DNA from 2 places in the Paenibacillus sp. strain BS8-2 genome. Region 1 is predicted to be linked to the other one. Evidence: riboswitches for the same ligand, from Rfam matches in the RefSeq annotation. Region 1 holds a riboswitch; the other holds the start of a gene.
The links. Region 1 has a riboswitch for FMN ahead of ribD (bifunctional diaminohydroxyphosphoribosylaminopyrimidine deaminase/5-amino-6-(5-phosphoribosylamino)uracil reductase RibD). Riboswitches for the same ligand answer to the same signal wherever they lie in the genome.
Positions count from the first base shown of each region.

Region 2: it holds a riboswitch for FMN, as region 1 does, so the genes downstream of both, ACX1C1_RS11085 (DMT family transporter) here and ribD (bifunctional diaminohydroxyphosphoribosylaminopyrimidine deaminase/5-amino-6-(5-phosphoribosylamino)uracil reductase RibD) in region 1, are expected to answer to the same signal.

Region 1 covers NZ_CM137010.1:4,268,556-4,272,768, reverse strand. The annotation lists gene ACX1C1_RS18270 (riboflavin synthase) at 1-394, opposite strand, end outside; gene ribD (bifunctional diaminohydroxyphosphoribosylaminopyrimidine deaminase/5-amino-6-(5-phosphoribosylamino)uracil reductase RibD) at 410-1,519, opposite strand; FMN riboswitch at 1,741-1,925, opposite strand; gene ACX1C1_RS18260 (peptidylprolyl isomerase) at 2,100-2,531, opposite strand; gene lysA (diaminopimelate decarboxylase) at 2,585-3,916, opposite strand; gene ACX1C1_RS18250 (spore germination protein) at 4,051-4,213, opposite strand, start outside.
Region 2 covers NZ_CM137010.1:2,549,573-2,553,785, forward strand. The annotation lists gene ACX1C1_RS11075 (AAA family ATPase) at 1-1,119, opposite strand, end outside; gene ACX1C1_RS11080 (queuosine precursor transporter) at 1,440-2,132, opposite strand; FMN riboswitch at 2,367-2,516, shown strand; gene ACX1C1_RS11085 (DMT family transporter) at 2,692-3,609, shown strand; gene ACX1C1_RS11090 (right-handed parallel beta-helix repeat-containing protein) at 3,821-4,213, shown strand, end outside.

The DNA of each region.
Region 1 (4,213 bases):
ATCGCATGAGATCAGGATCGTCAGTGGTTATCGTGAACATGACTGCGTTAGCATCCACATGTCTGGAAACCACTTTGCCTGTACCGTCGACATGGCCTTGAACAATATGCCCGCCAAATCTGGATCCAACCATCATAGCTCGCTCCAGGTTAATCGGATCGCCAGGCCTTAGTGTATAGAGGGATGACCTCCTGTATGTTTCCGGCATAACATCAGCGGTAAAGGATGCTCCGTCAAAAGAAGTGACTGTCAAACAGACTCCATTAACTGCGATACTGTCGCCTAAGGCTACACCTTGTGTCACCATTGTCGCGCCAATTGTCAGCTTCATAGCTTCTCCTTGTCGATAAACATTCCGCATCCGCCCCACTTCTTCAACCAATCCCGTAAACATGATATTCCCCCTCTCTTATTTGTTGTAGACGGGATATCCCGTGATTCGAATATCTGTTCCTGCCATCTCGACTTGAAGCTTCTCTAAGGCTATCGCGTCGCTCATAAGCTCTCGGCCGGCGAAACGGAAACTCTGCGGTGATTCATCGCCGCCAATCAGTTTGGGAGCCATATACATAATCACTTTATGAATTAATTCCGCCTGCAGCATAGAGCCATTAAGCTTGCCACCGCCTTCGAGCAGGATGGAGCCAATCTCGCGCTCCGCGAGCTGACGCAAACCTGATTTCAGATCCACAGCCGTCCCCGCGCCACAAATCAGAATCTCAACGCCTTCCGTCTGAAGCATCCGTCGCTTGTCTTCATTGGCTGCTTCTGTCGTTAATACAATCGTTGGTGCCGATTTGTCGACAACCACTCTTGCATCCAAAGGCAAGATTAATCTGGAATCCACTACGATACGAGCAGGATGCAATCCACTGGTCGCCGTCCTCGTCGTCAACAAGGGATCATCCGCAAGGATCGTGCCGATTCCGACCATAATGCCTTGATGCTGATGTCGCAGGAGATGTACCTGTTCTCTCGCGACGGATCCCGTCACCCACTGACTGTGACCGGTGCGGCTGGCAACTTTGCCATCCAGCGTACTGGCTGTCTTGAGTGTAACGAATGGCATTCCTGTCGTTATGAATGTATTAAACTTCTCGTTCATTAGCACGGATCTATCTTCCAACAAACCTATATCCACCTGAATGCCTTGTTGTCTTAATCTGGCGATGCCACTGCCCGCAACCTTCGGATTGGGGTCTGATGCAGCAACTACAACTCTTGCTGCCTTAGCTTCAATGATGCGTTCGCAGCACGGGGGCGTCTTTCCGTAATGACTACATGGTTCGAGCGTCACATACACGGTGGCGCCTTCCGCGTCTGCACCCGCCATCTGAAGCGCATGTACTTCGGCATGTCCTTCGCCTCGTCTCAGATGCGCTCCGATCCCGACAATGCGGCCTCCTTTCACGACGACACAGCCAACAACGGGATTGATCTCCGTTTGACCCGCCGCTTTGGCCGCTATATCTAACGCAAGCGTCATGTAATACTCATCGTTAAGCACGTCTGATATCATCACAAAAAATCCCCCAAACGGCAACACTCGCCGACAGGGGGATGGGAAACGCAATAGAAAAACGACGACGAAACAAGACTACGGGCTTTCGAATCATGGCACGCTAATCCAACAAGCAGCGCCTGGACGAAACACCGTACTCTTTCGTTGCATTGCTTAATAAACACCCTTGTGAAAGGTTGCACAAAGAAGCCTACATAAACAAACAACAACTGCCGAAGCTTTTCCTTCTCCCATCCAGACTATACTGTCGGTCCCGGAATTACACCAGGTCCACCGCATCGATCTCTTGTGAGACACGATCCGGGTCACGGACTAACGAAAATCGATACGTTGCAAGTTGACTGCTCGTTATCGAATTTCGATCACCGCCGGTTGGGAATTTCACCCTGCCCCGAAGGAAAGCATTGTTAATGTTATCAATATAATGTTGAAATCGTACCACTCGATCCTTGAAAAAGCAAGATGTTTGTCATGAATCCAAGTCCATCAAAGTGTCCAACCCCATAAATCATAACATTCAAAAAATACCGCCAAACCATTAACGTTTGGCGGTATCCTGCGTCTAGGAAGGCTAGTCCTATACGTTCGTAATTTCGACCGATTCCATTTTGTCTCCGCCTTTAAGCGCGTCAACAAACTCCATACCCTTCGTCACTTTGCCGAATACGGTATGTCCGCCATCCAGATGCGGCTGCGGCTGATAGCAGATATAGAACTGGCTGCCACCTGTGTTGCGGCCAGCGTGAGCCATTGCAAGAGTTCCGCGCTCATGTTTGTTAGGATTGATTTCGCAATTAATTTGGTAACCAGGACCGCCTGTGCCGTTGCCAACAGGGCAGCCGCCTTGCGCTACGAATCCAGGAATAACGCGGTGGAATGTAAGACCATTGTAGAAACCTTCGTTCGTCAATTTCTCAAAGTTCGCTACCGTATTGGGAGCATCCTGGTCGAACAGGTCAAGGACAACCTCTCCGCCGCTTGCCAATTTAATTTTCGCTTGTTTTGCCATGATTTCATCTACCTTTCTTATATCCGAATGAGACTACATTACCAATTCCGCCCTTATTTCGCAAGGGGGGATTTCTGAAGTCTTGCCGGAATAAGGTCGTTGCATACAATATTATCCAGAGATTCACGTTTTACAACGAGATCCGCATGACCATCTTTCACGAATACAACTGCTGGACGACGAATCCGATTGTAGTTGCTCGCCATCGCGTAGTTATAAGCGCCTGTACAGAACACAGCCAGAAGATCGCCGCTCTCAGCTTTCGGAAGTTCAAGATCCCAGATCAGCATATCGCCGCTCTCGCAGCACTTGCCTGCGATCGATACCGTTTCTTCGACAGCGTCATTGGCGCGGTTCGCCAAAATCGCCTCATAGCGAGATTGATAAAGTGCCGGACGCGGATTATCCGTCATACCGCCGTCAACTGCGATATATTTGCGAACGCCTGGAATATTTTTGCTTGTCCCAACCGTATAAAGCGTAGTGCCTGCATCGCCGACCATACTCCGGCCCGGCTCTACCCAAATTTCAGGAAGCGGGAAGTCCGCTGCCGAGAAGTTCGATTTGATCGCACCTGTAATTGCTTCTACATACTCGCTGATTGGCAACGGTGTGTCGCCTTCTACGTAGCGAATGCCGAAGCCGCCGCCAAGATTGATCACCTTGAACGTAAGGCCAAGCTCCGCGCGGATTGCAACCGCGAATTGAGCAACCTTGTCCACAGCCATACGGAAACCTTCTACCTCGAAGATTTGGGAGCCGATATGCGAATGAACGCCTAGCACTTCAAGGTTCGGCAAGCTGATTGCTTGCTCAATCGCTTGTTTCGCAGCGCCATTACCAAGATCGAAACCAAACTTCGAATCCTGTTGACCCGTCGAGATATAATCATGTGTATGTGCTTCTACGCCAGGCGTAATACGAAGCAATATATTTACTTTCTTGCTTTGCTCGCCGGCAATTGCATTAAGCAGCTCGAGCTCGTGGAAGTTGTCCACAACAAAACATCCGATGCCCGCTTCCAGCGCCATCTCGATCTCTTCCGGCGTCTTGTTATTGCCATGGAAGTGGATACGCTCGACCGGGAAACCAGCTTGAAGCGCTGTGTACAGCTCGCCGTCAGAAACAACGTCAAGCGACAGACCTTCTTGTTCTGCGATCGCGCACATTGCCATCACACTGAACGCCTTGCTTGCGTAAGCAACTTGGAACTTGAGGCCAGATGCTTTGAACGCTTCTACGTATTCTCTTGCGCGCTGACGAACCAACGTTTCGTCCACAATATATAACGGCGTTCCGTATTCCTTCGCCAGATCGGCGACGTCACGCCCTCCAATTTCTAGATGACCTTGCGCGTTAATTGTACTAGTACCATGCAGATACATATATTTTCCCCTCGGCTTTCTTCCGCCCCCTTGCGGGAATACGGATATGATTTGCATCTTATGGCATCAGTATAACGCAATTACGCCGCATCTGAAATGGATAAATTCGCATTTCATTTGTATTTTCGCACCTGCTATTCGGTCTGCGGCATCTTGTCCACTTGCTGTGGTCGAAGATTGTTGGGACGTTTGCGATTATAAAGCAGCGGTTGACGAACAATGATATTGTAAATCGCTCTTGCATCAAACGGTATAAGCGGCCACAGATATGGACGATTCATGGAGCGCTCCATCGTC
Region 2 (4,213 bases), 1.7 Mb from region 1:
CTGGTGAATAAGCGCCAATGATTCCGGATCTAGCCATTGCACATCGTCCAACAATAATACAAGCGGTGCTCCGCACTGCGTAATGCCGCGGATCAGCGAATAGAGCAGCGCCTCCGGTTGAAGTTCAGAATCTGTCACAGTATCAAAGGAGCTCGCTTCGCCCTCCCATAATAATTTCGCCTCTGGCAGAAGCTCAGCGAGCAGGACAGACCGATGGCCCAATTCACGCTGAATGTTGGCTTTTATCGTCTGAATCTCATGGGGGAGAGAGCTCCATAGTTGATTGAACCATACGGTTAATGCTTGTAGGATTGGCTTATAAGGGTCACTCTGTTGCGCGGTCTCGCACTGCGCATGGATATATGTCCCGCCGAGCTCAGCAACCTTACGCTGAAATTCGGCTGCGAGCGAAGTTTTGCCTGTCCCTTGAGCGCCCTTTATGGTTACCGAGACGAACTCGCCAAGGGCGGTTCTGTGATATGCATGCTGAAGCTGCTCGAGTGCTGCTGCTCGTCCAAATAGATGGGATGGATACCTGAACTGGCTGATCCGATCATATATTCCTAACTTATTCGATAGGAAAGGTTCTTCGGTATTGAGCGTAGAAGCAAACTGCTTTAGATCCATAAGCAAACCATAGGCAGACTGGTATCGATTATCTGGATTTTTTTTCAATAATATCATGATAATGGCTTCTAATGCAGATTCCCGAAATTGAGGCGATGATTCACGGAGCAAAGCCGGTTTGTGCACGAGGTGGGCATAATTCCAGTCTTCGTGCTGCAACGGTTTGTAGGGCAAACGGCATGTGAGCATTTCATAGAAAATGATGCCGAGAGCATACAGATCACTTCGTTGATCTGGCTTACGCGCAATGAGATTGGATTGCTCAGGTGACCGATAGGCCATGTTCTGCGACACGTTTTCGGTGAGCTTTATTCGGAATGGTGATGTTACCACAGAGATTGTGGAGGGGTTTAAATGACCGATGGTCTCGTTCTGCTGATGAATCTTATGGACGATTTCAGTCAAGTTAATGGATAACTTCAAAAACTCATCTATTTGCAGCGGGCCGTTCGACAATAATATACGTAATTGTTGTTCATTATGAGTCGTCATGTTTGTTTATCTCCAGCCAGCCTGATTTATATAGCACATAATGGAATTAAAAGATATATTCTATTATATCTATGATCACTATGAACTGACAATGGAGTACTTGCCGCTAGAGTTGCATAAACCTTTCGGAGTTTTCAATCGAGTTTGAGCTGTATGACGAGGAAAAAATCGAGGAGGCGATGGAATCAACGTGGTCATCTGTTTGCTGGCTCTGCTGGTGTCGGGTGCTGTGTTGTGGATGATCTAAAGTTTCATTTGAGGATCAGTCGGATATTCCAGCCAGAGCAAAGGAGCCTTGCGGCTCCTGTCTCACGTGAGGATTAATCCTCGCGCACCTTCATATTTCTTGCCCAGTAGAGAATTGGCGTCGCCAGGAACGAAATAAGCAGCTTCAGCAAGTAAGTGGTCAAGAAGATCTGAATCCAAATATCGAAGGAGTGGATCTTGTAGAACGCGATCGTACAGAAGACGAGGGAGTCCACGAATTGGCTGACGAGCGAGCTGCCGTTGATTCGAATCCAAAATTGGTTGCGTACCGGGAACTTTTCCTTAAGGTAGCTAAATACTCGAACGTCTAGAAATTGGCTGACGAAGTAGGCGCACATGCTGCCGGCCGCCACCTGCGGCAGAAAGCCAAATATGGCCGTCAGCGGCTCATGGGCAAAGTCCTCAGCCTGCGGGACGAAGCCGAGCGTCATCTGCATCAGAATCGTCGAAGCGATGAGTGTGAAGAAGCCGAACCATACGGCTTGTCTGGCTGATTGCTGTCCGTATCGTTCGTTAAGCAGATCCGTTGACAGATAGATGGAAGTGTAGATCGTATTGCCCAGCGTCATGACAATGCCGAGCGTGCCGACGGACATCTCGATTGTTTTGGTAACCTGGATGTTTGCGATAACAGTAGCAAATCCGATCCAGGCGTAGAGTCCCTTCTTGCCGAACATGCGATAGCACAGCAAGAACAGAGCGAAGTGGACGAGCATAAAGAGCACGCCCCATAAGAGATTAAACATGTTGAAAGAAGCCCCCTTAGTTTTGGTAACGCGGGATGGTTACGAACCGCGACTGACGTTATAGCCAGTCACTATCCTAACAGCTTTTTGTAAGCTTGAAAAGCTAAATCTAACTGGAGCATATCCCCAACTGGATTGGATTCAGATGGCATGGGGTGCGAATTTGTTGTGATTTCCGCGCATTCGGTGGTTCCCTTCTGAGATTGTTTGTGATATTATTCACGTCAACAGAATATGAACCTTCGGGGCAGGGTGAAATTCCCTACCGGCGGTGAGGATACGTTCGTGTATCTAAGCCCGCGACTCCCGCTCTGCTTGAGCAGACGGGACTGATTTGGTGAGATTCCAAGGCCGACGGTATAGTCCGGATGGGAGAAGGTGAACAATGGATACTGTTAAATGAACGATATTTAACAGGTCTGTTTGATAATGCCCCCTCGATGACGCATCGGGGGGCATTGTCGCTTTTTCAGGAGGTTCAATTCAAAAACAATCCTTGGGAGGTTTTTTTGAATTGGAAGATGTATGGAATTTGAAACATCAGGAATTTAACAAAAAGATGGGTAAAATGGGCTCAATCAATGGAATCTGGTACGTGGCGCTCGGAGCGACGCTCTGGGGTCTCGATCCGCTGTTCCGAATCTTATTGCTGGAGAGCTTTACCTCGGCACAAATTGTCTTTATCGAACATCTGCTGCTTACCGCATACGCTATTCCTGTCTTCGTGAAATATCGGCATATGTTGATAGGCAAGCTTACGCTCGCCGTGATCGGAGCCTTGTTATTTATCTCTTGGGGCGGCTCGGCTATTGCGACCATCTTGTTCACAACGGCCTTTGCGCATGGCAATGCCAATGCGATTCTGTTATTACAGAAGCTGCAGCCATTGTTTGCTATTGTGATGGCTCGAATTGTACTGAGAGAAGCACTTCCTTCCAAATTTATTTATTATGCAGCAGTTGCGCTAGTAGGAACATATCTATTGACCTTTGGTCTTGCAGCGCCTCAGGGAATGAACTGGCATGATCTCGTTGCAGGAGGCAGCTTATATTCGATCCTAGCAGCAGTGTTATGGGGTGGTTCAACTGTAATGGGCAAATATCTGCTGCAACAAAATCTTAGCTTCCATCTGGTGACTTCGTTACGATTTCTGTTGGCGATTCCGCTCCTGACAGCTTTGCTGCTCTACAGCGGGGATGCTTGGCAGGGGGGCGGAGATACGGGCATATGGGCGCTTATTGCTTTTAATTTGTTATTCCAGGCCTTCTTGCCAGGCCTATGCAGCTTGTTGCTTTATTACAAGGGATTGTCTTCAACAAAAGCGTCATATGCAACGATAGCAGAATTATCTTTCCCGGCCGTCGGTGTGATGGTGAATTGGTTTGTTTTTGACCAACTGCTTACCGTGGGACAACTATTAGGGTTCCTCCTGATCTGGATGACGTTGTGGATGCTGGGTCGGAATCATAATTCGTAAGGTATGATGGAAAGAGCGGGCTGACCTAGCAGGGAGGTAACACTTCCGATAAATCGTTCATGACGTGCAGTTCCTGTTCACTCGGGACTGCATGTTTTTGCGTTAGATTTGAAAAAGGGCGTTAAGCTATAGTCATCAGGTCGTTACCCTGTGAAGTCCACAAGAATCTACTACTAGTAACAGTACATTCTAATGGGTTGGGGTGAACGTGATGGCTATTCTTGAGGTGTACCCAGGTCATCGGGCAGCGATTCAAGATGCGGTGGATGCGGCAAACGAAGGAGATCTGATTCTGGTACATCCGGGGATTTACGATGAACATGTGAGGATTAGCGGGATGAAGAATAACCTTCGTATCGTAGCGAAGCATAAACATGGCGCGGTTCTCGATGGAAGAAACATCATGAGAGAGGCGTTCGTGCTGGATGGTGTCGCTGGTGTAGAAATCGATGGATTGAGCATTCAGAATTATATGTCCGTTGGTATTCGCATCATAGGGGGGAAATCCCACCGTATTCTGGAGAATGAAATTCGTGCAATAAGAGGGAGAAAGAATCGCGGGCGACCTTCGGGGATCATGATCAGTCTATCGACAGGCAATTTG